Regions from separate parts of the Oxobacter pfennigii genome, predicted to be linked through region 2. Evidence: riboswitches for the same ligand, from Rfam matches in the RefSeq annotation. Region 2 holds a riboswitch; each other region holds the start of a gene.
What was found. A riboswitch is a leader RNA that binds a small molecule or an ion and turns the genes downstream of it on or off. The one in region 2 is predicted to bind cobalamin.
Positions count from the first base shown of each region.

Region 1: another riboswitch for cobalamin. It lies ahead of cobT (nicotinate-nucleotide--dimethylbenzimidazole phosphoribosyltransferase); the one in region 2 lies ahead of OXPF_RS13735 (immunoglobulin-like domain-containing protein).
Region 3: another riboswitch for cobalamin. It lies ahead of OXPF_RS16615 (hydantoinase/oxoprolinase family protein); the one in region 2 lies ahead of OXPF_RS13735 (immunoglobulin-like domain-containing protein).
Region 4: another riboswitch for cobalamin. It lies ahead of OXPF_RS15065 (sirohydrochlorin chelatase); the one in region 2 lies ahead of OXPF_RS13735 (immunoglobulin-like domain-containing protein).

Region 1 is NZ_LKET01000021.1:184,067-192,165, forward strand. It holds gene OXPF_RS04020 (uroporphyrinogen decarboxylase family protein) at 1-761, shown strand, start outside; gene OXPF_RS04025 (uroporphyrinogen decarboxylase family protein) at 976-1,989, opposite strand; cobalamin riboswitch at 2,296-2,474, shown strand; gene cobT (nicotinate-nucleotide--dimethylbenzimidazole phosphoribosyltransferase) at 2,582-3,709, shown strand; gene OXPF_RS04035 (methyl-accepting chemotaxis protein) at 3,848-4,684, opposite strand; gene OXPF_RS04040 (uroporphyrinogen decarboxylase family protein) at 4,967-5,986, shown strand; gene OXPF_RS04045 (D-alanyl-D-alanine carboxypeptidase family protein) at 6,065-7,459, opposite strand; gene OXPF_RS04050 (uroporphyrinogen decarboxylase/cobalamine-independent methonine synthase family protein) at 7,800-8,099, opposite strand, start outside.
Region 2 is NZ_LKET01000039.1:73,071-81,169, reverse strand. It holds gene OXPF_RS13735 (immunoglobulin-like domain-containing protein) at 1-5,759, opposite strand, end outside; cobalamin riboswitch at 6,096-6,283, opposite strand; gene OXPF_RS13730 (hypothetical protein) at 6,518-7,033, opposite strand; cobalamin riboswitch at 7,375-7,568, opposite strand; gene OXPF_RS22550 (hypothetical protein) at 7,883-8,035, opposite strand; gene OXPF_RS22165 (DUF2292 domain-containing protein) at 8,074-8,099, opposite strand, start outside.
Region 3 is NZ_LKET01000043.1:66,315-74,413, reverse strand. It holds gene OXPF_RS16630 (UbiD family decarboxylase) at 1-599, opposite strand, end outside; gene OXPF_RS16625 (hypothetical protein) at 610-1,173, opposite strand; gene OXPF_RS16620 (hydantoinase B/oxoprolinase family protein) at 1,170-2,903, opposite strand; gene OXPF_RS16615 (hydantoinase/oxoprolinase family protein) at 2,904-4,967, opposite strand; cobalamin riboswitch at 5,070-5,263, opposite strand; gene OXPF_RS16610 (M24 family metallopeptidase) at 5,405-6,505, opposite strand; gene OXPF_RS16605 (helix-turn-helix domain-containing protein) at 6,551-7,114, opposite strand; gene OXPF_RS16600 (ABC transporter ATP-binding protein) at 7,311-8,099, opposite strand, start outside.
Region 4 is NZ_LKET01000039.1:370,297-378,395, forward strand. It holds gene OXPF_RS15040 (ECF transporter S component) at 1-495, shown strand, start outside; gene OXPF_RS15045 (MalY/PatB family protein) at 677-1,855, shown strand; gene OXPF_RS15050 (hypothetical protein) at 1,875-2,135, shown strand; gene OXPF_RS15055 (hypothetical protein) at 2,332-2,907, shown strand; cobalamin riboswitch at 2,994-3,167, shown strand; gene OXPF_RS15065 (sirohydrochlorin chelatase) at 3,435-3,803, shown strand; gene hemA (glutamyl-tRNA reductase) at 3,919-5,112, shown strand; gene OXPF_RS15075 (NAD(P)-dependent oxidoreductase) at 5,070-5,729, shown strand; gene hemC (hydroxymethylbilane synthase) at 5,719-6,591, shown strand; gene cobA (uroporphyrinogen-III C-methyltransferase) at 6,602-8,086, shown strand; gene hemB (porphobilinogen synthase) at 8,071-8,099, shown strand, end outside.

The sequences.
Region 1 (8,099 bases), on a different contig from region 2:
GGCACCAGGTTATAAAAGCTCCAAAAATGCCGGAGGTGGATTGGGAACAGCAGGCAAAGAAAAATTACGAATTTGCCAAAATAAACCTCGACGAATCGGCTGCATGCATAAACGTAGGATTTATGCCATTTCAACAGCTTATTGCCTTTATGGGCTTTAACAGCGGACTCTGCGCATTATATGAGGAGCCGGAATACTGCAAGGAATTGCTCAATTATATGGCAGATTTTTATTTGCCTGTTATTGAAAAATCCGTGGAGTATTATAAACCGGACCTGGTTTATTTTGCTGATGATACGGCAGCAAAGCTAAATCCCTTCATGTCTGTTGAAATGTTCAGAGACATATTTAAGCCTGTTTATGAAAGGATATTGAAACCTGTGAACGAAAGGGGCATTCCCATACAGCTGCATAACTGTGGGAGATGTGAAGACTTTTTAGATGATATGGTTGAATTGGGAGTCAGGGTATGGGATCCGGCACAGCCCACAAATGACCTTTTAAGCATAAAAGAAAAATATAAAGGCAAACTTGCTGTAGCAGGATGCTATGAATGGGTTGTACCAGACACATGGCCGGATGCAGATGAGGAGGAAACGAGGCAGGGCGTACGGGATGCGATTGATAAATACGCACCCGGCGGAGGTTTTGCAATAGCCGCCAATGCTTTGGGGAGAATAGGAGATCCTGACATTGCAAAGATCAACTCATGGATTAAGAGCGAAGCTTATTTATACGGCAGAGGTTATTACATAAAATAAGTATCTTAAAAATAGGGGATCCAGAATTATGAACACTCCATTCGTATTCGGGTTCTGTAAGTTTTAAGGCTCCCTGCCTTGAAAATGCAAGAATTTTTGATAACTCGCTAATCGCTCAAACAATCAAAAGTTATGAGGCGGCGTCACCAAGAACTTTTAAAGAACTCTCACAATGCTCATTTACGTTGTTCATAATTCTGGAGCCCCTGTGCTATTATATTTTCTGCTTCTTAAAGAAATGCTCTCCGTAGGAATTGAGTTCATCTATTACTATATCGTTAATACCAGGCGTTAATGGCTGACCGTTAGGTATTTCGGGTATGAAATATCCCTGGGGTACATATTCATCGCAGGCTCTTCTAACTTCTTTTCTCACTTCAGCTTCTGTCCAGTCTGCTTTGTCAAATACAACGCCGTCAATACCGCCCTGAAGTGCCATTGAACCGTTGAGAGTCTTTTGAATTTCATGTATGTTATTCTGAGGTATTACACCCTGCCATACGTCAATTCCTATCTCGGACATATCCTGAACAATCGGTTCGCATACACAGTCGGCATGATGCTGTATCAACACTCCTCTTGATTTCATATATTCATATATTTTTGCCCAGCGGGGTTTTAAAAGAGCCCTCCAGGTATCGGGGTGCATGAACAGATCCTTTTTGTTTCCCCAGTCATCATGGATGTGAATCATGTCAGGCTTGATATGGTCTATCAGTTCTTTAAGATATGCAAGCTTGAATTCGCATAAAACATCTAAGAGCTCTCCCATGGCTTCAGGTTCTTCAATATAGTTCATGAGGGCGTCTTCAAAGCCCATCAGCATATGCGTCAGTTCAAAGAGGCCGGTAAAACAGCATCCCATGAGAAGATAATTTTGCCGGTCAAATTCCTGGGCTCTTTTTTCTGCTTCTGTCCAGTCAACATTGAATTTGGAAGGCCAGGGAACATCTATGTACTTATCCCAATGCCGGATATCTTTTATCACTTTTGTTTCTTCCGTTACATAGGGGTTGGCAGCCGGATGTCCTTCAAGCCACTTCCATGATATACCCCATCTGTCTTTTGATATGGCTCCCGGGACCCTGTTCATGTAAGCCATGGCCAAAGGATCAAAGAACATTCCTTTTGTAATTTCGGAAACATGGCAAATATAATCCGGATGGCCTCCTTTAAGCAGTCTTAAATAGTTTTCTCTGGGTGTAAGCCTCCCTGTAAGATCGAACATATTAATCCCCCTTAAAAAATATTTATATATACTATTATAAATATTACCATCATTTAACATGTTTTGAAATTATAATAATTTGAAATAATTTTTACATATTATGATTGTGCATATAAGTTAATTTTTTTATTATTCCAAAATTGATGATGATTCAGACAGTCAAAAACTTATACCTGTAAGGCAATATATTTAAATTCTCCTTATGATTTTAGCTCCTGATCATTTTATGAGGTTTATATAAACCCTAAAAGGGTGGATGGCATATAGCTTGACTTTTTCAGCATTTATGATAAAATTTTATTAAAATATTATAAAATTATCTTAGGTGCCCCGATTTTCGGGGAGAATAGGGAAACCGGTAAGAATCCGGTACGGACCCACCACTGTAAGGACGAGCTCTTGCCGATCCACTGGCTTATGCTGGGAAGGGGCAATGATGCGTTTGAGTCTTAAGTCAGGAGACCTGCCTGAGATGAAAAAAGTCTTTTCTTTAATAAAGGAAAAGCGGCGGAGATGACGGCAAAGTCCCGACCACAATTAATTTGTGGCGGGACTTTATTTTTTTATAAAAAATAAAGTGGAGGCGATTAAAATGACTGTATCAAAAAATGTGACTGCATATCACGGCGTGGCCAATATCAAAGAGGCGGAAATGAAAGAGCTTGAAGCTGCACTTAAGGAGCTCGTATCGGGAATTGAAGGATTAGACGAAGCAGCTATTATGGCAATGAGAGAAAGGCTGAATGCAAAAATTAAGCCTTTAAGGAGCTTGGGTGTTCTGGAAGATATTGCCGAGCAGATTGCAGGCATAATGAGGACTTCTCATCCTAAAATTGCAGGCAAGGCAGTTCTTCTTATGGCCGGGGACCATGGCGTTGTGGCAGAAGGGGTAAGCGCCGCTCCCCAGGAGATAACGGCCCAAATGTTTTACAGCTACTTAAATGGAAATGCAGGTATTAATATTTTAGCCTGCCATGCGGGAGCAGAGGTTATTTGTACAGATGTAGGAATTGCGCCGCTGCTTAATCCTCCTGAGCTTATGATAAACAGAGTAAAAAGTGGAACGGATAATATGATGCATGGGCCTGCAATGTCAAGGAAGGATGCTCTGATGGCAATCTTAACCGGGGCAAAGGTTGCGGCTGATGCTATTAAATCAGGAGTGAACATTCTGGCAACAGGTGAGGTTGGTATTGGCAATACGACACCAAGCTCTGCTCTTATTTCAGTTTTCACAGGCCATTCTGTTGAGGAAGTCACAGGACGCGGAACAGGGGTCAAAGATGATGCCTTAAAGCATAAACAGGAAGTTATAAAACGCGCAATAGAAGTCAACCAGCCCGATGTTGACGACCCCATAGATGTAATTTCAAAGGTGGGAGGATTGGAGATTGCAGCCCTTACAGGAGCAATATTGGAAGCTTCCTATCAGAATGTGCCTGTTATTTTGGACGGCATTATTTCAGTGGCGGCAGCGCTGACAGCAGCAAAAATCGCACGGCTATCTGCTTCTTATATGATTTCATCCCATAGCTCGGAAGAGCAAGGACAGCGCTTGGCCTTAAAACAGATGGGTTTAGGACCAAGATTGGATTTTCATATGAGATTAGGAGAGGGGACAGGAGCCGCATTAATGTTCCCGATAGCAGAAGCTGCAATTAAAATTGCCGATGAGATGGCTACCTTTGAAACAGCCGGTGTCACTACGGGAGATTTTTAAATAGGAATTTTAAGATTATTGACATTTTATGTATAAAACATAAAATGAGTACTTGTGCATGTTTTAGTTTCTGAAAAAGAAAATAAATATATATCCCCCCGGGCTTAATTCGGGGGGATAAAATCATTTATGCGTATATTAAAGATTTTCGGCCAGCTGTTCAAGTACATGGGCATTCTTGTTCAATTCTTCTATGGAAGCGGTAATTTCTTCGAAAGCTGCCGCCTGATCCTGAAAAGACCCATTTACTTTGCTTACACCATTTGTTATATCCTCAATGGATTCTTTAATTTTTTGTATTATGTCATTTATCTGAGCAATTGATTCACCACTGGAATTGGATAGCTTTCTGATTTCCTGAGCTACAATATTAAAGCCTCTTCCTGCCTCACCTGCTCTTGCTGCTTCAATAGCGGCATTTAAACCTAAGAGATTGGTCTGAGCGGAAATGCTTTTAACAAATTCTATTATTTCATTAGTACTTTCCGTTTCTTTGGCAGCACCATTTGCCTTTTCAAGAATTATGGTATTTTCTCCGGCCAGGTTCAGAACTTCTGCAGAAACCTGCCCTACAACAGTAGATATCTGCGAAAGGGCATTAGACAGAGTTTTGGAAAGGTCATGTATTTTATTCTCACGCTCCAGGCTTTTTCCCAACACAAGGCAGCCTTCTATATTGCCTTCTTCATCAAATACCGGTATTCCAGTAGCTCTCACATCTACCCCTAAAACCTCTTTAGGCACTATTTTGGTGACAGGTTTTCCTGCCTTCATACACTCGTAAGCCACGCTTCCGGGTTGTATAGGGTCGCCTACCTTTAAATTGGTTTTAGTGCTTGTACCATTTACTACTTTAATATATTTCGCGGTATCGCAAATTGAAAAATTCACATCATCCCGGAAGAAATGAATAAGATAAGGTATCAAGTTATTATAACTGTTAAAAATTTCGTTTTGATATTCTCTTTCGTTCATATATCGCACCTCCAATCATGAAATATGAAAGATCTCAATTTCATGAAACTTATAATTGCATGTTTTATCGTTTATTGTAGATTATGGTATCATAAACAATAATATCATAAAACGGATAAATTAAAAAGTATATGCATCGGCATATAACAACTCCAACTCATTCGTTGCAATTTTATATAACCTATCATTTTTATACGGGGTGTATAAATGATATAATTAGCATATATACTATTATTTTCCGCTAAATGTTTAAAAATCATAAATAATAAAGGAGGTTTATGCATGACGGCACATTTAACCCAGAAAGAAAATTTTTTACGCGTCGCTCGCGGTGAAATGCCGGAATACGTACCTGTATCAACATTCGGCAGGCCGGGAGCTGCACCGCTTATGACAATGGCAGACCCATGCATTTTAGGAAGTTTCAGAGGTCCGGAAGGCGGAAAAGACCCGTGGGGAGTTACTTTTGTAACCAATGCGGAAACCAACTTTGCGGCGCTTCCGAAACCGAATGATTTCATCCTGACAGATGTAACAAAATGGAGAGATGTAATCAAAGCGCCGGATTACTCAGGTTTTGACTGGGAAGCAGCAGCTAAAAAAGACAGGGAAAAATTTGTACAAGACCCCGAAAATACAGCATTTGTTATAAGCGGCTATGCAGACTTATTCCAGCAGTTTATAGGGTTCATGGGCTTTACGGAAGGTTTGTGCGCCATATACGAGGAAAAAGAAGAAGTAGAAGAGCTGTTGGATTACATGCTTGAACATTCACTTTACATCACCAAGAACGTCATTCATTATTATAAACCTGATGGCTATTATTTATTAGATGATTCAGCCTCAAAGCTTCATCCCTTCATTTCCCCCGAACTCTTCGAAGAGCTTTTTGTTCCCCGTTATAAAAAATGTCTGGACATTGCAAGAGATGCAGGACTGCCTATTTTTTATCATAATTGCGGCAGATGTGAAGATTTAATGCCTTCAATGGTTGAAATAGGAGTAGGTGTGTGGGATCCTGCCCAGGTAGAAAATGATTTAGTGGCGGTAAAGAAAAAATTCGGACGCAAGCTTGCAATTAATGGGGGATTTGAACTCAATGTACCCATAACCTGGCCGGTAATCGATGAAGAGGAAGTGCGTCAGGCTGTTCGTGATACCTTCGTAAAACTCGCTCCAAACGGCGGATATATTTTCAGCGGAATGTTAAAGACACTGGACAGGGCTGATCCTAAAGTTATGGAAGTAAACGGCTGGATAGCAGATGAAGCACTGAAATTAAGCAAAACTGTATATAAGTAATGTATGCTTGAATAATACATTATCCTCAATATCCACATAAAAAGATAAATCCCTGGGGATTGTCCACAGGGATTTATTTTATTGATTTATTCCCATCCTTAAACGTCTTCTCTTTACGGCAGCATTTCTTAAAAGCACGAGAATTCCAAAAGCGCCGAATATCGTACCTGATAAGAACCAGACTATGTTTCCTGTATCAATTTTTTGAGAAACGGAATTTATGATATTTTTCTTTTTCACTTCCTCCATGGCTTTTAAATTGACTTCTTTTACTACAGCTCCATTAAGGGTGAAAACTGCCTTCCCTATAATCTGATCTGCCTTAATGGACGACTTAAGGGATACAATATCATTTTCCTTGTCCACAATGGATATAAGGGTTTCATCCCATAAAAATTCTTTTTGCATTTTAAGGTATTCTTCCATTACATAGGTCTCTGCAAAATCCTCATCCGGCAGTGCTATCAGGTCTTCCGGGCTGTTGGGTGAGGAGTTCTCAACATTTAATGTGTAAATTGGCTTATCTTTAACAGCACCTTCATAATACCCGAAGTTATAAAATCCATATTCCAGAAGCTTTTGTGAATCCTCCCACCTCGCCTGGCTCGTGGAATTTAAAGTTACGGCAATAAGGTCCATGCCATCCTTTGAAGCAGAAGATACAACACAAAATCCTGCAGGGGTGGTGTATCCTGTCTTAACACCTGTAGCATATTCATAAAAATCCTTGCCTGTTTCATTAATAAGTTCATTGGAATTTCGCCAGGAATGGTCAATAGTTTCGACTATCTGTCCATTGCTGAAAACAGGAGTAGCTTCTGTATTATATTTAAAAGTATTTACAGCCTCCCTGAAAAAATCTATTTTCATCGCTTCCATGGTAATAAGAGCAAGGTCGTGGGCAGTAGTATAATGGTTTTTATCATGATATCCATGGGGGTTTACAAAATTTGAGTTATTTGCACCAAGCTCTTTTGCTCTTTTATTCATAAGCTCTGAAAACTTATCCATTGATGCGGTTTCATCAAGGGACATATCATTTGCCCTCAAACGGCCTATGTAAACTGCTATGACTGCAGCAGCGTCATTGCCCGAAGGAAGCATAAGTCCAAGTAAAAGCTCCCTTAAAGAAATCTCTTCCCCTTCTTTTAAGTAGGCTTTACTTGAATCCCAGGGTACCATCATTACTTCTTTGCCGACAGTTATAATATCCTCCAAGTCGCCCATTTCAAGAGCTATTAAGGCAGTTAATATTTTTGTGGTGCTGGCAGGGTATAATTTTTCATCCTCATTCTTTTGATACAGCACCTTGCCGCTGTGAGCCTCTATGAGTATAGCGCCTTGTGCATCTATCGATGGTTTCGTTATTGTATCCGATGCCCTAACAGCAGAAAGTGTATATGGCGACAGGAAGAATTCAGTCAAAATTAGTATTATATGTAGTGTAAATAATTTTACAAATCTTCGTCTCAATTGTAGTCTCCTTTCAACCGTTAGTCTGTAAATAAAAACCTTTTTTATTTTATCATTTTTACATATTTAATTCAATTTACCAAGATGATAAAGCGTGCTGGTTTTATTTACCATATTGTATGAAATGTAAGAACCCCACCCGCTATAGCAATCAAAGATTGCTAGCGGGTCCCGGGAACCTTGTTGTTGCACAATAAGAACCCAGTCATCATATGTAGCAATCAAAGATTGCTATAGCGGGTCCCGGGAGCCTATGTTTGTGCAATATAAAAACATGTATTAATGCAGTTTTTTACATTAATACATGTTTTAGGCAAATGCTTGAATAAAACTAATATGTTTATTTGCCGCCGTACCTGATTCTTGATAGTTTATATACTTCTTCTCTAAAGGCAGGTGTCAGCATTGGTGCAGCATAGAAGCCTAAAAGTGAAGGTTTGCCTGGCTGGCAGAACTTTTCAACATATTTGGCTGCTGCAGCCCTCTGCTCCTCCTCAGAAGCATCGGGGTTTAAGGGATCAGGGATGATGCCTAAGATTATTTTATCTCCGTATTTTTCATAAAGCATATGGGTATCATTCATAGGCTGTCCGCTCCAGGAATCCCATCCTGCAGCTATCATATTCGGTACCTGCTTTTC
Region 2 (8,099 bases):
TCGGCATTTTCTATCACATCGTCAAACTGGTCTTTTGTTATGCCCACACGGCGCCATACACTGTCACTGTAATATACGTCCCCAAATGCTATTGCAAGCTGGGGGTTGAAAGTTTCCCTGTCCTTTATTTCCAGGTTGTACAATGTGTCCATTACACCTACGCCGTTTACTTTCCATTCATCGGCTGTCAAATCGAAACCGCTGGGACCTGCTTCCTTAAGGGCCATAAAGCCGCTGACCACACAGGCGTTAGACATGGTTATGGAGCCGCCTTCTACTCCTCCGGTGTTGAACAGGGCTATTTTTTCCCCGCTCTGAACCTGGGAAGCCTTCAGAGCTGCTTTAAGCTGGTTTATGGCATTCAAAATATTGTCATTCGTACTACCGTCTTCATTCTTCAGATGGTTGGCAAGTACAATAAGGCTCCATCCGGCCATATCCGGACCGTAGGTCAGCTCGCTGTACTGTGACCTGCAGTAGCCTATATATTCGTTCCGGCGTGCGTCGCTTATATCCACTCCGGCAGCTTCCAGGGCCATACCCGACCATATTGGAGCTGCATAGGGTCCCCAGTTATTTTTTGTTTCACGATAATTCAAAAGACCCTGGACATAATTTGTACCTTTGTAGTTGTATGGGTTTTCTCCTATTGAAAGTATCATGAGTATTACAGCGCCGTAATCCGTAGGCTGCCAGGAACTTTCCTGGCGGTGATTGCGCACGTCGTATATACTGAAATTGTATTTATCAAAGTCATCTCCCAGTACGGACTTGGCCGCAAAGACTTCCCAGTAACCGCTTGTAAGTGCTTTATCCGTATTGTACTGCTCCCTTATTGTATTGACCGCTTCCTTTACTATATCGCTGGTTAGAGCAGGCACACTTACGGTGAATTCCCTGGAAGCCGTCTTTTCATTTAATGCGGCGGTAGCTGTCAATATTACCACGCCGTCAGCTGAACCGGCTGCAGGCCTTGTTACTACTCCATCTGACGATATTACCGCTTCATTATCAGATGTCCAGGTTATGGCGCTGCCGTTCCTTCCCGAAGCAGGCAAGCTGATATTTTTAATGGTGCTTTCCGGAATGGATATTTCCAAAAGGTCTGCCTGTAATAGCTCTTCATCGCTTATGACCCTTTCAGCCGGCACGGTAACGGAAAATACCCTGGTCTGGGTTACGCTTCCCCGGGTGGCAGTAGCTACAAGAGTTACAATCGCATCTGCAGAGCCCACGGGGGGACGGGTGACCACTCCGCCTGTTGATATTACCTGGGGCTTGCTGGAGGTCCAGGTTATGGTACTGCCGTTGGGGCCTTCCGTTGGCAGTGTAATATTTGCTGTGGCGGTTTCGGGTACAGACAGTGCCGCCAGATCGGAGTTTACGGCTTCTTCATCGCTTACGCTGGAGGAATCGAAGGTTATGGTAGCCAGTATGGACCTGTTATTTTGAAGGTCCCCCAGGGCCATCATCATGGAAATGGTAGCCGCAGTATTACCACTGGGATTTGAGCCTCTTACTCCAGCTGTTGCACTGTAACTATAGCTTCCGTCTCCCACCCGGGCATTGCGAAGCACCTCCAGCACCTTATATTCCTCCACCTTATTCTTTTGACCTGCCGCCACTAGAGCCGATACATACCTGACCAGAGGCTCTGTATTGGTAATAAGGCCTTCATCAAACAGATATTTCAATGTGGCAAGAATGCCTTCCATTTCTTCCTGGGCTTTTTTACCTATCGTCTTTCCTTCTTCATACAGTGTCTCATCTTCTGCCAGCCGGGATAATAGCATGACAAGGTCGCAATGGTAGCGGAACCAGTCTGGCCTGTTAGTAGAATCATTTGGCGCCAATATTTGGCTGTAGGCCCTGCCTCCCGTCAAAGGATAATCAATCATTTTATCAAAAATGTGCTTTATAGCTCCGATACGGCCAAAGCTTGTGCCGGACTGTTCACTGCCCCAGGGTCTGCCGTTGAAATATGCCTCAAGGGCAAGGGTATAATACATGTGAGAACTATCGGACACAAAATTACCCTCATATCCTATAGTGCCGTTTTGCTGCTGGTTGCCCAGTATCAGCTGTATAAGGTCCACCTGCTCGGTCTGGCTGCTACCGGTTATATTGCGGGTATAGTCTCTCGGGTTTCCTCCACGGGCCATAGTGTCCAGGGCGGCCAGGGCCTCAGAAGCACGGCGGTCGGCAGTTCCGGTTAAGCTATAGTATTTTCCGTAGTAGGGCAGGTTAAATTCAAAACCTTCCAGGCTGCCTATTCCGGAAAGTACCGCCATAGGCTCCCATGCGGTATCAAGGGTATGCTTGTTTTGATAGAATTCCTTAGTTTTTGCAAAGTTTTCTTCCATGTGGAAGCGCTGGTCCATTGGCTTTATTACAAAAGTCCAATATCTTTTTATAAAGGACGTACCCTTATTGACCACCGCAGTAAGGGTGACTGATATATCCCTTCCCTCTGCCGGGGCATGGATTGTGCCGTCCGCTTCTATAGTAACGGTATCGCTGCTGGACCAGGTGATATCTGTAGTATATTCACCTACTGTCGGCAGGGGATATAAGTTTTCCTCATCCAGTGATATTTCGGCCACAGACTTTTCCACAGCTTCAATATCTTCTTTTGCCTTTTCCCTTGCGGCGTTGTCATTAAAGGACAGTCTTAAAAAGGCGGATTTTTTCTCTGGGTCTGCATTTTGTCCCAGGGCTATCAGCGCCATGGCTGTAGATTCCCTGTTGGACTCGGTATCTGTAAGCTTTCTCTTGTAGCTGCCGTCTTCTAACTGGAAGGCCGCCAGCTTCTGCCACATTTCATCGTCAACCTCTTCACCATAGGAAAGCCTTGATATTATATATGCCGCCATAAGCTCGCAGGATGAGGTAATCTTGTTTTCGCTGCCCGTCTTTGCATATTCGGAATCCATAAATGCCATGGATTTTCCTATGTTATCAGCTGTAAGCTGCGAAGGGTCAGCAGCTGCCCACAGTCCCTGCATCATCCAGTAGGTAACAACCAGCCTGTTGTCTGCTGTAGTATCAAGTCCCCACATTCCGTTTAGATTACCGCTCACGTAACCATTCCCTGGATAACTATTAAGAAGATATGAAATGTATACATCTTCTCCTATGTATAAAGGAAATTCATTCTGCATGGGATAATCCCCGCCGCCCCAGTAGGTATGGAGCCCCAGCAACGCCATATTATTTGCCGCTGAAGCATTACTGTCAAAGCGCGGTGTAGGAGTGTTACCATTTTTACCGCTGCTGTTCTGATATTTATTCAATTCATGTACATAGTTTTTTCCGTTTAAAGCTGCCGGGTTCTTTCCTAGGGCTATGCTGTCCATTATGAGCAGGGCCAGCTGGCCCTGTACGTTTATGCCTCCCGGATTTACCGCAAATATAATGTTAGATATACCACTGCTGTCTTTTAAATAATATGCGTTTTCCGTAAGGGAACCGGCATTGTAGACTGAAAGGTCCACACCTGCGCCGTATAATGCCGTGGCTTCCAGAGGCGCCGTCAGGGTCTTATTTGCATCGTAAAAATCCTTCACCTTCCGAAGCTGTTCCTCGGCCAGTGACTCTTCTATTACTGTAAGTACTGCTGCATTTGATGTCACGTTACCGTTTATATCGGTAATAACGCAACGGTACTGCCATCCGTTCATTTCTAAAGTAGCTGCGGCTATTGTGTATTCCACCGATGCTGCCTCTTCAATTTCTTCCCAGCCGGTACCGTCATTGCTTTCCCATTGGTAGGCAAGGATGGCGCTGTCTCCTGAAGCCGTCACGCTGAATACAGCTCCCTGCCCTGCCGCCACTGTAATATTTTCAGGCTGCGCCGATATAATCGGCAGATTTACTGCTTCTGGGAAGGGGTTTGCATTTTGCCCCGGCAATCCCTTAAGCTTAGGATATGAAAGATCTTCGTCCCATTCCCAGGTATTCGTGAAGTTAAAGCCTAAGGCTTCCCATGTGCTCTTTGTTTTAATCTCGGCCATAGTTTTAGGCTCGCCGTTTTTATCCGAAGCACCGCCTGTAACGGCAGCACCTTTTACCTTCATACCGTCCCAGGCTATATTGCCTGAAAAGCTTCCGCTCTTCTCAACACCTGAAATGCGTCCGAATTCATCGTTGGTATTAGGAGGCGTACTTTCATTTTTAATTTCTTTATTTATGGCAGCATTGTTTTTTATCTGTGCTGTACTGCTTGCCGCAGAACTGTTGGGTGTTCCCGTTATCCCACCTATTCCGGCACCTTTCGTATTTCCCGCTTTGCCGTTAATTGTGCCTGTGGCATAGCAGTTTTCTATGGTTATGGAACCTGTGTCTATTGCCGTAGCCTGATTGTTTCCGCCAACTACTCCGCCTATTAAAGGCTTGCTGCCGTGAGTGCAGGATACATCTCCCATGGAATAACAGTCTTTCACGGTAATTACTCCGTCTTTACTGTTGTTATTAAAATTTATAAATCCTACTACACCGCCGACACCGGCATTTCCACTGCTGCTCACGTCAATATCCGTATAGCAGCCCTCTACCGTAGCTGTTGCTCCCATAACGCTTGCCTGCAGCAATCCTACAAGCCCTCCTGCCCAGTAGTCGGATTTTATGGTGCCTCCCTGTACCGTACAGCTTTGAATAGAAGAGTTTAAAGCAGCGCCTGCCAATGCTCCGGTTCCTGCTACTGCAGCTCCTTGCTGGCTTCCGGATACTTCAATATCCGGTGATATTATATTTACATTTTTAATAGTTGCCCCGTTTAGATATCCGAACAGTCCCATGATTTTGGCGGTCACAGGCGTACTTGTATTTTTTATATACAACCCTGTAATATTATTCTTGTCCCCATCGTAATATCCCTTGAATACATAATTTGTGCCGCTGCGCCCTATAGGTGTCCATGAGCCTGAACTTGAGCCACCTAAGTTTATATCTGCTGTTTGTTTGTAGTACATTACGTTAAATCTTGTACTCTCTTCATTGACTGAGCCATTGTATATATAATCAGACAGGTTGGCAAGGTCATCCTTGCTGCTTATGAGATATGGTTCACTCTCGGTTCCTTTTCCCCCGCTGAAATATTCTTCAACCGTAAGGGTAGCTTCATCCGATGTTGCACTTTCATTGCTGCTGTCGGTTACGGTGCAGCGGTACTTATAGCCGTCCATACTTATTACGGTGGGGCTGGTCACATATACACCGGAAGTTGCGCCTTCAATTTCTTCCCAGCCGGTGTCATCATTGCTTTCCCACTGGTAGGAATAAGGCTCGTCCCCTCCTTCTGCCGTGACACTAAAGGCAGCAGTTTGCCCTACTTTTACCTCAGCATCTTCGGGATGCGCCGATATGGCGATGCTGGCATGTTCTTCAACCGTAAGGGTAGCCTCATCGGATGTTACGCTTGCATTGCTGTCGTCAGTTACTTTGCAGCGGTACTTATAGCCGTTCATGCTTATTACGGTGGGACTGGTCACATATACTTCAGAATTTGCTCCTTCAATTTCTTCCCAATCTGTACCGCCATTGCTTTCCCACTGGTAAGAATAAGGCTCGTCCCCTCCTTCTGCCGTGACATTAAAGGCGGCGGTTTGTCCCACTTTTACCTCAGCATCTTCGGGATGTGCCGATATGCTAAGGGGGCTTTCAGCGGCAAAGGCACTAAGGGGCAGCATACCTATAATCATAACGGCGGTAAGAAGCATGCTTATGAGCTTTGTGCAAAACTTTCTTCTCTTTTGCTGCATGTATCGATCCTCCTTAGAAATATTAATTTTATTCCTCTAACTATCAGAAATTATGCTATTTCATCAAAACCACCTCATTAAAAAAGGCATTATCCTGCAGGATAATGCCTCCGGTATCTCCGGTCAGCATTTATTTATTCTTTTGCCTTCTTTTTCCCTTACTATTCATCACATCCTTCTTAAATATAAATTAAAAGATAACCAGAGTTATTCTCAGGCCAATAAAAAAACACCCCCATTATTCAGAGGTGTCTTAAAAAGATAATTACTTCAGATAGTAAGTTCAGATACATTTACCAATATTGCTTCCTGCCCTGTATTATCTTTCCCCCCGAAAGATTCAACAATTATCGGGCAGGTTTCCTGGCTGAGTTTCATTCTACTCCCTTATCTTCCCGGAATATATTCCAGTGATTTTTACAGGTTTCGTCAACATCACAGTAACGGTGGGCTGCAGTGGTTTTTCACCACTTTCCCTTTTAACCCATCCCTGTGGAATGGGCACCCGGTAATGGAATATTCAGTTTTATCTCTTATTTAAATATAGCATGATTATTTCATTGTGTGCAATATTTAATTCATATCTTGCCGAAATATATAGATTTCGCATTTTTTATGGAGGCCTCTTGGAATAACTGTTTAAAAAGCTGTATAGAATAAAAGGAAAATACTATATTATTTTTAAAAACGGCAAAAAGCAGGGGAGAATTCCTGCGGAATTCCTCCTGCTCCTGCCTGTGCCTTAAGGCATCATTTCATTAATCATCCCACTCATAACGATAGGACTGGAAACGGAATATAATTTCCATACCGTCTTCCAGAGCTTCGGCGGTAAGATACTGTATCGGATCGTATGGATCGTCGCCGTCTGGAATAACAGTGCATACCCAGCCCTCTCCCTCGGAGATATGGTGCCCGGTTATAGGGTCATAGTCGTAATCATTCCATGTTACAAAATCTCCAATAGCCTCAATATACCCGCCAGGGTCGCCGTAAGCAGGATTAGCATCCCATCCGACAACTGGCGGATCTTCAATTTCCGGGTCCTCATCCGGTAACGCTCTAATCTGTTCCGCTGCAGCAAAAATGGCATCATAGACAGAGGCCGCACCGCCTAACGGATCGGTGTAACCGCCAGGCAGGTATGGTTTACTAACGGGGACAGCAGAATCATACTCTACAGTCCGTGTCGTCCAAAGCTGTACATCCGGGTCTACGGTATCATTGTAAAACTTGACTGTAACCGTGGTGTCGATAGCGGCAAATGCCGTCATTGAGAGCGAGAAGGAGAACACTACTACCAGCGCCATTAAAAGGGCCAGCTTGCTTCTGAAGCCTTTAACCATGCTTTTCATTTTTATTCCTCCAATTTTGATATATTTTTACAATGACATATCCTTATCTCTTGAAAGACGGGCCCTTCTTTCTAAGGAAAAGGCATATCACTATAAACCGGGTTACAAACACATCCGTATGCAAGGCTTGCTTTAGAAAATATAAAAACCCCGTCTTCCTGTTAAAGCTGGGGCTTGCACATCAAATCCTGCGGTTCCGGTTGTATAACGTAAGTTATACAACCGGAGCGGTATTGCATAAAGCCTTTCTGCGGAAGGTTTATGAATTTGCTGTAAAGGCAGGTCTCCTGACTTGCGGCTCCTTACTGCTTTTTACCTTCCCGGATTTTTCCAGTGGCTTTTATAAAAGCAATTCCCCGCTTACAGTGGCCGGACCGTCCGGGATTTTCACCCGGTTCCCTTTTAAATCCGGTTTGCCCTATGGCAGCCGGATACCCTTGCAGTTTATCTATTCAGTTTTATATAAAAAGGGGCATTGAACTGTATAACACAATTCAATGCCCCCGTTGTTCGATAAGCATTCTGCGGTTGCCCGCTTTCACATGCAGGTATGTAATAAATGACAGAAACTCCGCATGTGCAAATTTATATCTTCAAATATAAATGATATAATTATTAGTATGCTTGTCCATTATTATCTTACCTAAATATTACCATAATATCAACCTAATTACAATAGCGTTATATAAATTTTTTTACAGTTTTTGCCGCTTTATAGTCCTGAGATATACTTAAGACAGCCAGCATATTTTAAAATTACACAAACTATTACAGTTTAATGGATTTCACCGCTTCCTCCACCACCGCAGGCTGCTTATCTTCGACAGTGACTGTAATATCGCCATAGCTGGTATTTCTGAGAATTTCAATAAGCTTTTTTTCTTTGGTGGTTATTTCTGTTTCCTGGGTGTGATTAGCCACTTTTTTACCTCCTCAGATTATATTGTCCGGTCAAAAATTTAAAACCGGGTACTTTTTCTTACCT
Region 3 (8,099 bases), on a different contig from region 2:
ATTGCCGGATGTACGCCCAGCACAACGGCTGCTTCTAAATTTTTGCCCAGTTTTTGAGCCCTCCTGTGATATTCCCACAGCCTTTGCCTTGAATGAAGGCTGATACCCAGCTTATCGGGACCCTTAAGCTGCATCCTGTGATAGCCGCAGGTATCGGCTCCCGATTCCGGATCCTTTGCAGTCACCAGCCCTGCCGTTATATATGGACCGGCATCTATAGGGAAGTGGGTAAAAATAGGAAGTTTTGTTAAATCCAGATGTTTTCCTGTCATGCAATTTTCTTTAAAAGGAGCTTCATTTAAAACTACAGGCTCTATTTCCTTTTTAATTCGCTCTGCATAAATTACGGGCAAATCCCTCTCGTCAACTCCTATGGCCATTGCCATGCGCTGCCTTGTGGCAATGGTATTGGCTATTACGCCAAATTCAGAACTGCTTATTTTCTCGAAATGCACCAAGGAATATTTCTTTCGCCGCTCTAATTCCATAATTATGGCAGTAGGTTCATATTCTCTTTTCAATTCTTCTTTTATATGCAAAACCTCTCTTGGAAACCTCTCCTCAAAATCCTGCAAAAATATTCTCCAGTCCTGGCTCATATAATCCCTCCTAATTCAATACCCCGGATTTTTTCACATTATCGTAAATTATTTTTGTAAATATGGTTCCTCCTACAATGCCAGCTAAAGTTGTGATGAGCGACGATATGATGATTACCGGAATGGGTAGCCTTAATATAACATAAAGGCCAAGTCCTACGCATATATTCCCCACAACATTTGATAATACCTGGGCTATTATGTGGTGGGACCACTTATCCATGGAAAGCTTCCATGAAACAAGGGAATAGGCTAATGATGCCAATCCGTTTGCCGGTATGAAAAAAGGTGCCAAAGGTGAAAGCCCCGAGGCCAACGCCACAAATGCCTGGATTTCCGAGGTGATTATTCCTGCCGGCTGCTTGAATAAAAGGACCACAAGTCCGGTAAATATAGCCCAGGTAACTCCGCCTACGATTACGCTGGCGGGGTTTATAACTGCATCTATCCTGTGGGCTATCTGCTGCACAAAAACAAATACAACTCCTAATATAACCGCTCCCACCAGTGCCTTTGTATCGTATCTTACGGCTTTTTTTACTTTTACATCCTTATTAGTTATAGCTTCACTCATGATTTTTCCTCCATCTTTCTTAATTTTAAAGTTTCTTCTATGTCGATACCCTGTGGAGTTATTGCTACGCCATAATCCTTTAATGCTGAATCAAGGCTTATATAGCCATTTATATAATCCTCATATACAAGATTTATATCTCTTTTAAGAGGATTTCCAAAGCCGCCTCCCCCGGAAGATATAAGAGTTAGCGTATCTCCGCATTTAAGCGGCAGCGGAGAAGTTTTGCTTTTTAAATGCAGCACCTCCTCCTGTGTGCATAATTTATTGCTGTTTAAGCTTCCCTCCTTCCCCCCCTTTAAGCCGTAGGGCGGTATTTTCATCCCATCGCCGAACATTACTATATTTGTATCATGGCCGTAAAATTGGATCTCATATTTCACTCCGGGAGCTCCCCTGTATTTTCCCGCGCCGGCAGTATCCATAACCAAATGGTGGTTCAAGGTTAGAATGGGATATTGGACTTCATTGGCTTCATTATTTGGAGCTCTTACTCCTCCGTAATTTGATATGGGAGCCATATAGGGAAAACCATCCTGCCCTTCCTTTCCCCCTCCCGAGCCCAAGCAGCAGAATCCAAAGCCTACAAAAAAATTATTATTTCTGGGGTCAATACCGTAAAAGGAAGGCCCGCAATACCGTCCAAAGCCGGCAGGTATTTTTTGAGGCACTGCAAGGGCACAGGCTTTTAAAATTGCAGAAATTATTTCACTGGCACAATGAAGGGTGGATAATGTTACGGGAGCCGTCGAATTTGGATTGACTACCGAGCCCTTTGGAGCAATTATTTTTATAGGCTTAAAGGCGCCGCTGTTTCTTGGAATATCCGGTGACAATGCCCAAAGAAGGGCGATGTATGCCGCGCTTTTTGTAGTAACAAGCCCGCTGTTTATAAAGCCTGTAACCTGTTTATCACTTTCGGAAAAATCAATTGTCACCTCCTGCTTTTTAAAGGTGACGGAAGCCTTTATTTTAACTGGTTTATCCGAAAAACCGTCATCATCCAAGTATTCCTCTCCCTCATATGTACCTTCTGGAAATTTAGAAATTCCTTTAATTGTCAGCTCCTCAGCCTTTAAGAGCAATTCCTCCGCTGCTTCCCTAACTTCCTTTAAGCCGTATTTATTAAGCATGTCAATTAATCGTTCACTGCCGATTTTATTGGCTCCAGCTTGAGCAAAAAGGTCGCTCTTCATCATTTTGGAATTCCTTGTATTATAGGTTATAAGCTCTAAGACATCGTCACAAAGGTTATTTTCCTTTACAAGCCTTGTGGGAGGAATTCTTATTCCCTCCTGAAAAATTTCCGTGGCGCCTGTGTTATAGCTGCCTGCAACTGCTCCTCCTATATCACCGTGATGTGCACGGCTGACTGTGAAAAATATAAGCTCTTTTTCATAAAACACAGGGGTGACTATACCTATATCCGGCAGGTGATTGCCTCCCATATAAGGGTCGTTTATGATAAATACATCCCCTTCCTCTATGCCTTCCTTATATTTTTCAAGAACAGCCTGTACACTAAAGGAACCGGCAGCGGCTAAAATAGGTATTCCGTTTAGCTGTGAGATGAGTTCTCCTCTGTTATTTGTGACACCGCAGGCAAAATCGCAGGCTTCTGCAAATATGGGAGAGCGGGAGGACTTTTCCAATGCTGCTCCCATCTCTTCTGATATGGTGTACAATCTGTTTGCTATAACAGACTGAAGAATGATTTTACCAACATCCAATTATTTCACCTCCTTCACATCCATGATTATATTGCCGCCTTCATCCTTATAAGCTTTATAATCAGGGCTTACAAATATTGTGGTATAATCCTTTTCAATGAGAGCAGGGCCTGAAACAATAACTTGGGCTTTTATATTCATGAATTTATAAACAGGCAAATCTTTAATTTTTAAATCCTTATCCCAGCACACTTTGCGGTATTCATCATATTTGGCACCGCTTTCCATACTAAAATTATTTGTATGGAAAGGTATATCATCTTCCTTTTCGCCTGCTTCAATACGCACATCCAGAATGACGCATTCATCTTCCGGCTCTTTATATCCGTAATATTTTTCATGAAGATTATTAAACTTTATTCTTAATTCCCTTATGCTGTTTTTATCGAGGCTTTCACCTTCAAAGGGGAGGGATAGCTGATGATGCTGATTTGAATACCGCACCCCAAAATAAAATCTAAATTCTCTTTTTTCAAAAGCCACCCCTTGCTGACTGAGATTGATGTCGGCACTTTTTTTAAGTTTACTCATCACCTGGTTTATTTCACCCATGCTGATTTCACTCATGCTCTTAATAAAGCTCTGGGCTATATCAGTTTTTATTTTTGACTTTAACATTCCCTGGGCACAAAACACTTCTCCAAAGGCAGGTATGATGATTTTTCTCACGCCAAGCTCCCGTGCTATCTTAGCTGCAAATATAGGCGATGCCCCGCCTGCCGCCAAAAGTGCAAAATCCATGGGGTTAAATCCTTTTTGCAGAGTCATTAAACTTACTGCATCCGCCATTTTTGCCGAAGCAACCTCATAAATTGCAAGGGCAGCATCATGGGGGCTTATGTTGAGAGGATCGGCTATTTTTTCTTTTATGGTTTTTAATGATAAATCTTTTCTTATTTTTATTGCTCCTTTTCCAAAGCTTTTTTCTTCTATAAATCCAAGGAGCAATGCGGCATCTGTGATGGTGGGGGCTTCTCCTCCTTTATCAAAGCAGGCAGGCCCTGGAAAACTTTCTGCTGATTCCGGCCCAACATTGAGTCTTAAGCTTTCATCCACCTTAGCAATGCTTCCGCCTCCTATACCCTGGGAATTTATATCCACTGCAGGCAGGCTTAAAGGATAACCCTCGACTGAAGTTTCAGACAAAATTTTTATTGAATGGCCCTTTATAAGGCTGACGTCAAAGCTTGTACCCCCCATATCAATAAGCACCATATCCGGTTGATTAAGTTCCATTGAAAGGGCTCTTGCTCCGCTTGATCCTGCCGCAGGGCCCGAAAAAAGGCCTTTGACTCCAAAATGGTTATCAAGAGATATGCTTGTGACTCCTCCGCTATTCTGAACCAGCTTCACGCCGCAATTTAGTCCCCATTCTTTAAGGGAAGATGATAATTCCTTAAGATAATGGGATATCTTTGGTGTAAGATAAGCATCCAAAACAGCAGTGGAAGTTCTCTCATACTCACCTAATTTGGGCGCAACTTCACTGGATAAGGATATATACACACCGGGGAGCATGTCTTCTAAATATGCCTTCACACATTTTTCATGAGCCGGGTTTAAAAAAGAGAATAAAAGGCATACGGCAACCGATTCTACTTTTAATAACTTAAGCTCATCCTTGATTTGCTTTAAATTGTCCAAATCCAGAGCAGTTATTTCCCTTCCGCTGTAATCAACTCTCCCTTTAAGGTTAAAGCGGAGATGCCGGGGTACCAAAACCTCCGGAGGTGATGCAAAGAAATTCCATTGATTGTCCAATTTTGAACGCCTCATCTCTAAGGCATCGTTAAATCCATCCGTTGTGATAAGGGCGGTCTTTACCCCTTTCCTTTGAATAAGGGCATTAACTGCAACGGTGTTTCCATGAACAAGGGATTTGATACAGGAAAGAAACTCCCTTGATGATAAGTTAAAATCATGAGCTAATATCTTAAGCCCTTCCATAACCGTTATAATGGGATTTCCCTTGTCTGAGGGGATTTTTACCGTTTTTATGCCCTCCGGACTTTGTGCAATAAAATCTGTAAATGTTCCCCCCATATCCACACCGACCTGAAACATACAACCACTCCTTAAAGTTTTTAAATAAAATAAAAAAGTCCTCAGCCTTTTAGACTGAGAACTTTGCCATCATTCTCTAAGTACCACCCTTTCCTGGAGAGTGTACAAATTCACCAACAAGCAGGTTTCCTGACTTGCGTATCATTGCAGCTTATCTCCTTCCCATTTTCCTATTATAAAAAACAGTGGTTTATTGATAAGCCGCTCCTCGCTTACAGTGGCGGGACCGTACAGGAATTTCACCTGATTCCCTATTATCCTCATTTTAATGAAGCACTTATTGGAAATATTCATTTATCTAGATTATATTAAAACTTTTTTAAAAAATCAAGGATAAATTATGAATAACACACGGCCTATCTATTTCTCTTAACATAAATATTTTAGCAAATTGCAAGTAATTAGGTAGATTGATGCTTATTTATGTAAACTCATTGTTATTTTATAATTATCATTTCCTTTGTGAACTTGTTAAGTATTTCCCCGCTGCCGTTATGGATTAAGACTATATCCTCAATTCTCATTCCAAACCTTCCCGGGATGTATATACCTGGTTCGATGCTAAAGGACATTCCGTCTTTTAAAATCTGCCTATTATCTTCTCTTATATACGGAGCTTCATGAACGGCAGTACCTATTCCATGGCCTGTCCTGTTTAAAAAGCATTCACCATAACCTGCATCTCTTATAACCTTCCTTGCCGCCAAATCTGTATCGCGAGCTGTTACTCCTGCTTTTACATAGCTTTCAGCACTTTTATTGGCTTCAAGTACTATGCTGTATATTTTCTTTTGCTCCTTTGTTGGTTCACCGACAAATACAGTTCTGGACATATCCGAGCAATATCCCTTGTACTTGCATCCAAAGTCCAAAACTATTATATCAGTGTCCTCGATAACCCTGCTGTTACCAACATAATGGGGCTTTGAGCTGTTAGGTCCTGACGCCACTATAGGCTCAAAGGATAAGCCTTCAGCTCCCTTTTCAAAAAATAGCTCTATTATTTTATCACCTATATCTTTTTCCGTAATACCCGGCCTAATATATTTTACTATTTCCGCTGCTACTTCATCGGCAATTAAAGAAGCCTTCCTTAGATAATCCCTCTCCTGTTGTGTCTTTACAACTCTTAACTCTTCCAATATACTGACACCATTTATGAAATTCATATCCAATACGGTCTTCATATCCAGCATATCAACAGCCCTTATGGCATCATTTACCCCTATGGTTTTTCCCTTAAGCCCGTATTTTATATTTGCCTTTTCTAAGCAAGGCAAAAAGCCTTCCGAATCACTCCATACAAATATGTCGGTTTGACCTCCGAAAACCTCCCTGGTCTCTTCATAATAAAGCTCAGGGGAAATGTAGAAAAATCTCCCGTCGGATAATATGAACAAGGCCTTGAATCTCTCGCATATAAAAGAGCTTTTGCCTGTAATGTATTCCATGTCCGAAGAGGTCCCTATAATCAATACATCGGCATTATTCTTTACCATCAGCTGAGCCAGCCTGTCTATCTTTTCGCTAAATTTCACTTGTATACCCTCCTTTCAAGGATTATATATAGTTAACAGTTCTCTTTATTTCCCGTTAAAAAAACTGGGAGAAGTTACAGAGATGATTTTAACAAGCCTGTTGGTAAAATTAGCCCAATTATGAGGAGTTGAAGAAGAATAATGGGCGCTGTCTCCCGGATACAATTCATAGGTATTGTCTTCTAAAAATAAAGTTAAAACCCCTTCCAGCACATATATAAATTCCTCACTGTCATGGCTGTAAGGAATCACTTCCTCTTCATGCAAATTTGGCAGTATGGTTACCACCATGGGCTCGAATTTCTTATCATGAATATCACTTGATAAGCTGCTGTGAATGAATTTGGATTCTTCAATCCTGAATACTTCCTGTTCATAGCTTCTTGTGATTAAAGGTCTTTTACTTTTTGGGGGATCGAAGAACAGCGCCAAGTCCGCATTCAGTGCCTCGGCAATTTTCTTCAATGACATTATGGCAACAGAAGTTTGTCCTCTCTCTGCCTGGGATATGAAGCTGACGGAAAGATTGGTTTTTTCGCTTAAATCCTTCAGCGTCAATCCTTTGGCAGTTCTTAATTCATTTATCTTTTGCCCTATTTCTTTTTGCATATACCAATCCTCCATATTAATATACTTTTGCTATATGATACAATGATTTCAAGTAACAAGCCATTTGAAATCATTTGACACGAATTTTGCACAGTAAAATTCATGATAAAACGAATCCTTGCAGTATTTATACTACTATAAAATTTTTATATATAAAAGATAATCCCCGGCAGCAATGCCAAGGATTTTATCCATTTTAGTACAAATGACAGGCTACGTTATGCTTATCACCGATGTCCTTCATGTCAGGCTCGTCGATTTTGCATACATCCATGCATTCACTGCATCTGGTGTGGAAGCGGCATCCCACCGGCGGATTTACAGGACTGGGCACATCCCCCGTCAATATAATTCTTTCTTTTTTTACCGTAGGGTCAGGTATTGGTATGGCAGATAAGAGCGCCTTAGTATAAGGATGCTTCGGTGAAGTATATAAAGTATCTCCTTCTCCTATTTCAACCAGCTTTCCAAGGTACATTACCCCCACTCTGTCGCTTACATGCTTGACTACATTAAGGCCGTGGGCTATGAATAAATAAGTCAAGTTAAATTCTTTTTGCAAATCGTCTAATAAGTTCAGTACCTGTGCCTGTATTGATACATCCAGGGCCGAAACCGGCTCATCGCACACAATAAGTTTAGGCCTTACAGCCAAAGCCCTTGCAATTCCCACCCTTTGTCTTTGCCCGCCTGAAAATTCATGTGGGAATCGGTTTTTATGATAGCTTGCAAGCCCTACATAATCAAGAAGCTTGTTTACTTCCTTATCCAAATCTTTATTGCCTACAACCTTATTTATCTTCATGGGCTCTGCAATTGTATCGCCTATGGTCATCCTGGGATTCAAGGATGCGTAAGGATCCTGAAATATAATCTGAATACTTTTGCACAGCTCTTTTTTTTCGTTATTGCTAAGCTGAGTTATATTCTTACCCTCAAATAAAACCTCTCCCGATGTGGGCTCCAGCAAATTGACGATCATCCT
Region 4 (8,099 bases), 300 kb from region 2:
GCACTTATAATTACTTTTACCGGGGCAAGATTCGGAGGAGCTACATTCAATTCCTTTTTTGTGGGACCGCTTATCAATGCTGTTATACTGACAGCTGTACTGGTTACCGACATTAAGTTTGGGGTACTCGTTGCGGCTGCGACTCCCGTTTTGGCTGCTTTGACAGGACAGCTGGCCGCACCTATGGTACCATTTGCTCCTTTTGTAATGGCGGCAAATATTATATGTGCTGTCGCCTTTGGCATCTGCATAAAAATAAATGAAGCTTACGGAAAATATATAGGAATTGCAGCAGGCGCCATTCTCAAGACTGCCTTTTTGATGATAGCCGTAAAATATCTTATAAGCGCTTTTTCACTAAATATGCCTCAGCCGGTAATGACAAAGCTTATATCCGTTATGTCCTATCCACAATTTTTTACTGCAGTGGCAGGGGGTATCATAGCCCTGATTTTTTCACCTTTATTAAATAAAGCCAATAAGTCTGTGTTATAATACATTGTGCCGGATTAATGTGGTATAATGATTTGAAATGGCGCAGCCATTTGAAATCATTGCGATATGAATTTTACGCAGTAAAATTCATGACATGATGATTCCTAATAGCGATACCGTTAGGAATCATTTTAATTTAAGCAGGTATTATATAGAGAAATAAGGAAGAGAGGGATTTGTCATGAAGTATGATTTTGATAAGGTAATCCAAAGGCAGGGCACCAGCTCACTAAAATGGGATTATGCCGGAGAGCGTTTTGGGAATAAGGACTTGCTTCCATTGTGGGTGGCAGATATGGATTTTGAATCCCCTGAGCCCGTTGTGGATGCAGTTAAAAAAAGAGCAAGTCATGGTATATACGGATACACCGGGAGATCAATGTCCTGCCATGAATCCATTATAAACTGGATGAAAAAGCGCCATGGATGGGGCATAAAAATGGATTGGCTTACATATACTCCGGGAGTTGTTCCGGCCCTCAGCATAGCAATATTGGCATTTACAAATCCGGGAGATAAAATAATCGTTCAGACTCCCGTATATTACCCTTTTTTCTCGGTAATAAAAAACAACGGTCGTCAGATTTTAGATAATGAGCTAAAATTGGTGGATGGAAAATACACTATGGATTTTGATGACCTGGAGGAAAAAATCGATTCCAGTGTAAAAATGCTCATACTTTGCAGCCCTCACAATCCCGTAGGAAGAGTGTGGAGTAAGGAAGAGCTTAAAAGATTAGCAAAAATATGTGTTGAGAAGGATATAATCATAATTTCCGATGAAATCCATTCAGATATAATATTCAAAGGCAGCAGGCATATACCGATAGCAGCGCTGTCAGAGGAAATTGCAGACAGGACCATAACCTGCATAGCTCCCAGCAAGACCTTTAATATAGCAGGATTATCCGCATCCGTTGCCATCATCTCAAATAAAGGGCTTAAAAAGAACTTTGATAATATCGTAGAAGGTTTAGGAATTGCATCCGGCAACGTTTTCGGAATTACTGCAATGGAAGCTGCCTATACCCATGGTGAGGAGTGGCTTTCGGAGCTGCTTAATTACCTGGAAGATAATATGAATTATGTAAAAGAATATATTGATGAAAATATACCTGAAATCAAAGTTGATAAGGTCGAAGGCACTTACCTTTTATGGCTTAATTGCAAAGGCCTCAACTTAAGCCAGGATGAGCTTAAAAAATTCATGTACGGCACTGCAGGTGTAGCCCTAAACGACGGAACAACCTTCGGTAAAAGCGGTGAAGGCTATATGAGAATGAACATAGGCTGTCCCCGTGTTTATTTGGTAGAAGGTTTAAAGAGAATAGAAACGGCTGTAAGGGGTGTCAGAAAGTAAAAATTATGGGAGTATATAGATGAAGGATGAAAAGGTTATCTTACAGTTTAAAAAGGCAAGAATGTATAAAAATATAGGGTTTATTATAATGTTATTATCAATTATTCCAAGTGTAATATGGAGAACCATATTTGGATTTGTATTGACAGCAATTATAATTGGCATAGGAATTTATTTTGAACGCCTGTATAAATGCCCGGTATGTGGTTTTATATTTGACACCAGAGTAAAATCTGATGAAATAAGGTATTGTTCCAGCTGCAGCGCAAAACTTCAATAAGTATAATACTTAATAGTTTTTATTAGAATAACTATAGAAAGTCTGCACATTATCGTGCAGGCTTTTATAAAAAATGTAAAATTATATTCATATTCTTAACAGATTAATAACTTAATGTATTTGTAACATGCAACAACTGCAATCTAGAAGAATAGTATAATACATGAGTCTTTGATTGTATTATTGTGAGGGTTGTATGGATAAGAAATCTGGATATAAAAATTTAGCGGAGAAATTTAACATAGATTTAAGGGAATGTAAGTTCTTAGGTGAAGGCCATAACGGAATCGTGTATTTGCTTCCAGACGGCAAGATAATTAAAATTTTTAAGAAGATAAAAAATTGCGAAAGCGAATATTCCATATTGGAGGCCGTCAGAGGCAGTAAATATTTTCCTAAAGTCTATGGTTCCATGGGAAATTACATCATAAGAGATTATGTAGGCGGAGAATGCTTGAAGGACTACATAAAAAGGAACGGCCTTGATAAAAAGGTAGCTAAGAACCTGATAAATCTAATTGAAGAGTTTAAGAAATTGAATTTTAAAAAGCTTGATATAAGATGCAAGGATATTTACGTACAAAAAGATAAGTCCCTGATGGTTATAGACCCTAAATACTCATTCACCAGAGAAAAGAGCTTTCCCAAGCACTTATCAAAAGGCTTGAGCAAACTGGGCGTGCTGGGTGATTTTTTGGAGGTTGTCAGAATTGAGAAACCTCAAGTTTATGAGGAATGGACAGGGAAACTCATAGAATCAGGAATTTTATAGCTGAAATTATAAAAATACAATCTATACTTGTAAGAGACACCATTTAATAATATAATTATATATAGAATGGAATTGAGTTCTCATAAAAATAAATAAAATTGTCAGGTACATGCATGTATAATAGGGAAAGCGGTGAAAATCCGCTGCAGCCCCCGCTACTGTATACGGCGACGAAACCTAATTCCACTGGCGTTATCGCTGGGAAGGAAGGTGGAGAAAGACCCGTTAGCCAGGAGACCTGCCTGAGATTAAAAGTCCTTCGGAGGGAAGGTAACACCTATGCTATTTTTTGGCACATGGATTTTATTACTAAGCCCTCGCTTGAAGTGAGGGCTTTTAATTGCATAAAATTATACATATATCCCTGACATTAAAGTGCCAGGGATTGTTTTTTGCATAAGTTTTGGAAACTTCTCTGACTGCTTGAATGAAGACAGGGACACTTTTAAAGGATGTCCCAACTAAGAATATCCTAAAAGAAGAAGAGTGCATATAAAATCATAAAAAAGTAAAAAAGGAGAGGTAATATGAAAGGAATAGTGGTAATAGGACATGGAAGCAGATCAAAAGAGGCCTGCGATATTTTTTTTAAGACTGTGGGCGCAATAAGAGCAAAAATGGGTACGGAGGTTGAAGGATGTTTTATGGAAATATCCGAGCCTGATATACCTACTATAATAAGAGGCTTTTATGAAAAAGGAATTAAGGACATAACTGTATTGCCTTATTTTCTTTACAACGGAATACATATCAAAGAAGATGTGCCTCAAATTTTGAATGAATTAAAAAAAGAGCTTGATGGCTTAACAATATCCATGGCGGAGCCTATCGGTTTCCACGATCTTCTTGTGGATATACTCATAGACCGGGCAGAAGGAATAACAAGCTTAGTATAGTAATGGTTTATAAATTCTCGCATTTTGCCAGCTTGATATGATGAAATGAACATTGCGGAGCTGTGAATGAAATCATATCAAGCTGGCATGGCGGTGAACGTTGGAGATGATTGATATGATTCAGCTTATTGGAGTTAATGATGAGGATGTGTGTATACGCGAAAAACTTTCGATAATACCGAAGCATCTGGAGGATGCATTGAAAAAAGCTGCCGAGCTGTGCGGGGAGGCGGCCATAATAAGTACCTGCAACAGGACCGAAGTGTATTTTAATTCTACGAGAACTGGGGACGGCATCATAGAATGCATTTTTAACTGTTTAGGCTGGGATAAGGAATTGATAAAGTACACTATCTACAAATGCGGAGATGAGGCAGTGCGTCATTTGATAGAAGTAACCTGCGGAGTGCATTCAAGGATATTGGGAGAAGAGCAGATATTAGGCCAGGTAAAGGACGCCTATGATTTGGCACTTAAAAATAAAACCATAAAAGGGGAACTTGACAGGCTTTTTCATACTGCAATAACCTGCGGCAAGGAATTTCGCCATAAATCAGAGCTTGATAAAATTCCGGTATCATCAGCTTCCATGGTAATACGCGAGGCAAGGAAAAGAAGCTTAAAAAGATTCATGGTCTTAGGCTATGGCGAAGTAGGAAGTTTGGCCTGTAAATATATTTTAGAAGAACCCTTTGATGTTTTATACATAGCCGTCAGAGATACAAGTGTTGTGGATATTAAGGATAGAAGAGTAAAAGTCATCCCTTTTAGAGAAAGAAAAGAATATTATCCAGATGTGGAATGCATAATATCCTGTACTTCGGCTCCTCATACAGTAATAAATTCAAATGAGCTTCCAAACAGAAAGCTCATGATATTTGATATGGCGGTTCCTAGGGATGTGGATTGGGATGTCAACGGTATTAACGGTAACGAAGTTTACGATATAGATATGATAAGCGCATTGTTTGATGAGAGTCTTGAAAAGAGAAGGAAAATCCTTGAAAATTTCAGACATCTTATTGAGAAGCACATACAGGAATTTGAAAAATGGCAGAATTTAAAAAAGCTTTCACCCTATATAAAAAGGATGAAGGAAAACGGAGAACAGATTTATAAACAAAGAAGCACTGCCTTTAGGAATAAAAGGCATACAAAAGATAATGAGAACCTTGCAGACATTCTTATAAAAAGTACGGCAGATGTATATGTAAACAGGGCTATAGAAGTGCTGAAGGAAGAATATTTAGAAGGCAGGGGAGAAGAATGCCTCAAGATAATAGAAAAGATATTTCTGATAAAATGCTAGAATTCATGATGGTTTCTCTCATATCTCACAAGGTGAATATTCTTATCGTAGGCGCAGGGCGGGCAGGGCTTATTAAGGCAAAGGCATTTTTAAACAACGGATGCAGAGTTTTCGTATTGTCAAAAGAATTCAGCCCTGAATTTTTTCAAGTTGAAAATGATGACAGGCTCATCTTGATTAAAGATGAATATAAAAAGGAAATTATTTTGGATAAGCATATAGTCGCAATTGCAACGGATGATTATGAATTGAATGAAAAAGTAAAAGCGGATTGCGAGAGCCTTTGTAAGATATATCTGAACTGCCGTGATTTCAGAGAAGGGATGCTTACAATTCCGACTCAAAGGAAAACGGAAAACCTTCACTTTGCTCTCCATACAAGGAAGGGAAGCCCAAAGACCTCGGTTTTTTTGGCTGAAAAAATGAAATGTAAGATGGAGGAATATGAAGCTTTTGTTTTATTTGCTTCCTCATTGCGTCAAAAGCTAAAAGGAAGAGAGCATTTTGAAGAAATCATGAATTTTGTAAACACGGATTTTTTTTATCAAGCTTATAAAAAGGGCAATGGGATTATTTTATTAAAAATGTATTATGGTGGTGGCGAATTTGAATTTTAAAATTGCAACAAGGCGCAGTAAACTGGCACAGGTACAAGCCGATATGGTAGGTAGCATGTTAAAGAGCAAATATAATGCGGAATATGAAAAGATACTTATTGAGACAACAGGAGATAAGATTTTGGATAAGCCCTTGGAGGATATAGGCGGAAAGGGCCTTTTTATAAAGGATATTGAAATATCCATGATGGAAGGCAACGGAGATCTGGCTGTCCATAGCATGAAGGATGTGCCCTATGATTTGCCGGAAGGCTTTGAAATTGTTGCGGTGCCTCAAAGGGAGGATGCACGGGATGTCTTCGTATCTTTATCAGGAGTGGACTTTAATTTACTGCCAAAGGGTGCTAAGGTGGGCACCAGCAGTAACAGGCGAACAAGCCAGATAAAGCAATTAAGGCCGGATATAGAGATTGTTCCAATAAGGGGCAATGTACAAACCCGCATTGAAAAAATAAAAAGGGATAACCTTGATGGGATGATTCTGGCAGCCGCAGGCTTAAAGAGACTTGACTTAGAATCCATAATAATGAATTATTTTGATCCTAATGATTTTGTACCGGCAGTTGGACAGGGTGCCTTAGGTATAGAAGCAAAGTGCGACAGCCCCTATATGGAATACTTCAAAGGCCTTAATCATTACGAGAGCCGCATATGCGTTGAAGCTGAGAGGAGTTTCATGAGAAAGCTGAATGGAGATTGCCACACCATAGTTGGTGCTTATGCAACCTTGGAGGGAAGTTACATGCACATAGTTGGTATATTCAATGTGGAGGGTAAGCTTGTGAAAAAAGATATAGAAGGCAAGAGTGAAAATTACATGGAGCTTGGATTAAAGCTTGCAGAAAAAATAATGGAAGTTTAGGGGTGGTTATATGGGAAAAGTTTATCTTCTAGGTGCAGGTCCAGGAGATGAGGGGCTTATAAGCGTAAAAGCCGTCAAGGCTTTAGAAAAATGTACGGCCGTAATGTACGACAGGCTGGCCGGAAATTTCACCCTCTCATATTTAAATAAGGATTGTAAGGTATTTTATTGCGGCAAGGAGCCAGGCAGCCATTACAAAACCCAGGATGAAATAAACGATATGCTGGTAGCCCTTGCAAAGGAAGGACATATTGTTGGAAGGATAAAGGGCGGAGACCCTTATGTTTTTGGCCGGGGAAGCGAAGAAGCTCTGAGGCTTTATAACGAAGGTATTGATTTTGAAGTAATTCCCGGAATAACCTCGGCAATATCCGTTTTAAACTATGCCGGAATACCAGCTACCCACAGAAAAATAGCACAAAGCTTTCATGTATTTACAGGAAAGAGCGCTAAAGTATTAAATATAAACTGGAATGCGGCGGCAAATTTAAAGGGTACACTTATATTTTTAATGGGATTAGAGAGTATTGATGAAATTATAAGTAATTTGATAAGCAACGGGATGAGCAAGGATACACCCTGTGCCGTAATAAGAGAAGGCACAACCTCCAAGCAGAAAAAAGTGACGGGGACGGTTTCAGATATAAGTGAAAAGGTGAAAAAAGCAGGCTTTAAATCTCCCTGTATAATTGTAATGGGGGAAGTAGTGGGCTTTAATGAAAAGCTCAATTGGTTCGAAAAAAAGCCATTGTCCGGCTTAAATATTTGCGTAACACGTTCAAAGGAACAGGCAGTTAAAACTAGAGAACGATTATATGATCTGGGAGCTGAAGTTACAGAGATTAATTCTATTGAAGTTGTGGATACATCCTGGAATTTACAGAGCTATATTGATAAACTGGAAGAGTATGATTACATAGTATTCACAAGCGTAAACGGTGTAAGCACATTCTTTGAAAGACTAAAAAAATTGGAAGTTGATATAAGAAAAATAAAGGCCTCCTTTGCAGCCATTGGTCCTGCGACAGCAGAGGCTATAGTGGACAGAGGGATAATCCCTTTGATTGTGGCTGAGGAATTTGTGGCCGAAGCCTTGTTTGAAAAAATGAAGGAATATATTAAAAGAGGAGATAGGATACTTCTGCCTCGTTCCAAGGCGTCCAGGTCATATTTGCATGATGCATTAAAGGAATACGGATGTATTGTGGATGAAGCTCATATATATGATATTATTGAAGGTAATAAGCCTGTTGAAGAGACTTTTGAGCGGGTAGATATAGTATTATTCACCAGTCCCTCAACGGTAAAAAACATGATATCCATGGTAGGATTGGATGATATAAAGAAAAAGACCTGCATAGCAATAGGCCCCATAACATCAGCGGAGCTTGAGAAAAATGGCATCAATCATCATGTTTGCAAGGAGTATACCATCGATGGGGTTATAGATAAAATACTTGAGCTAAAGGAGGTAGTTAAATGTTTGCAAGGATAAGAAGGTTGAGGGG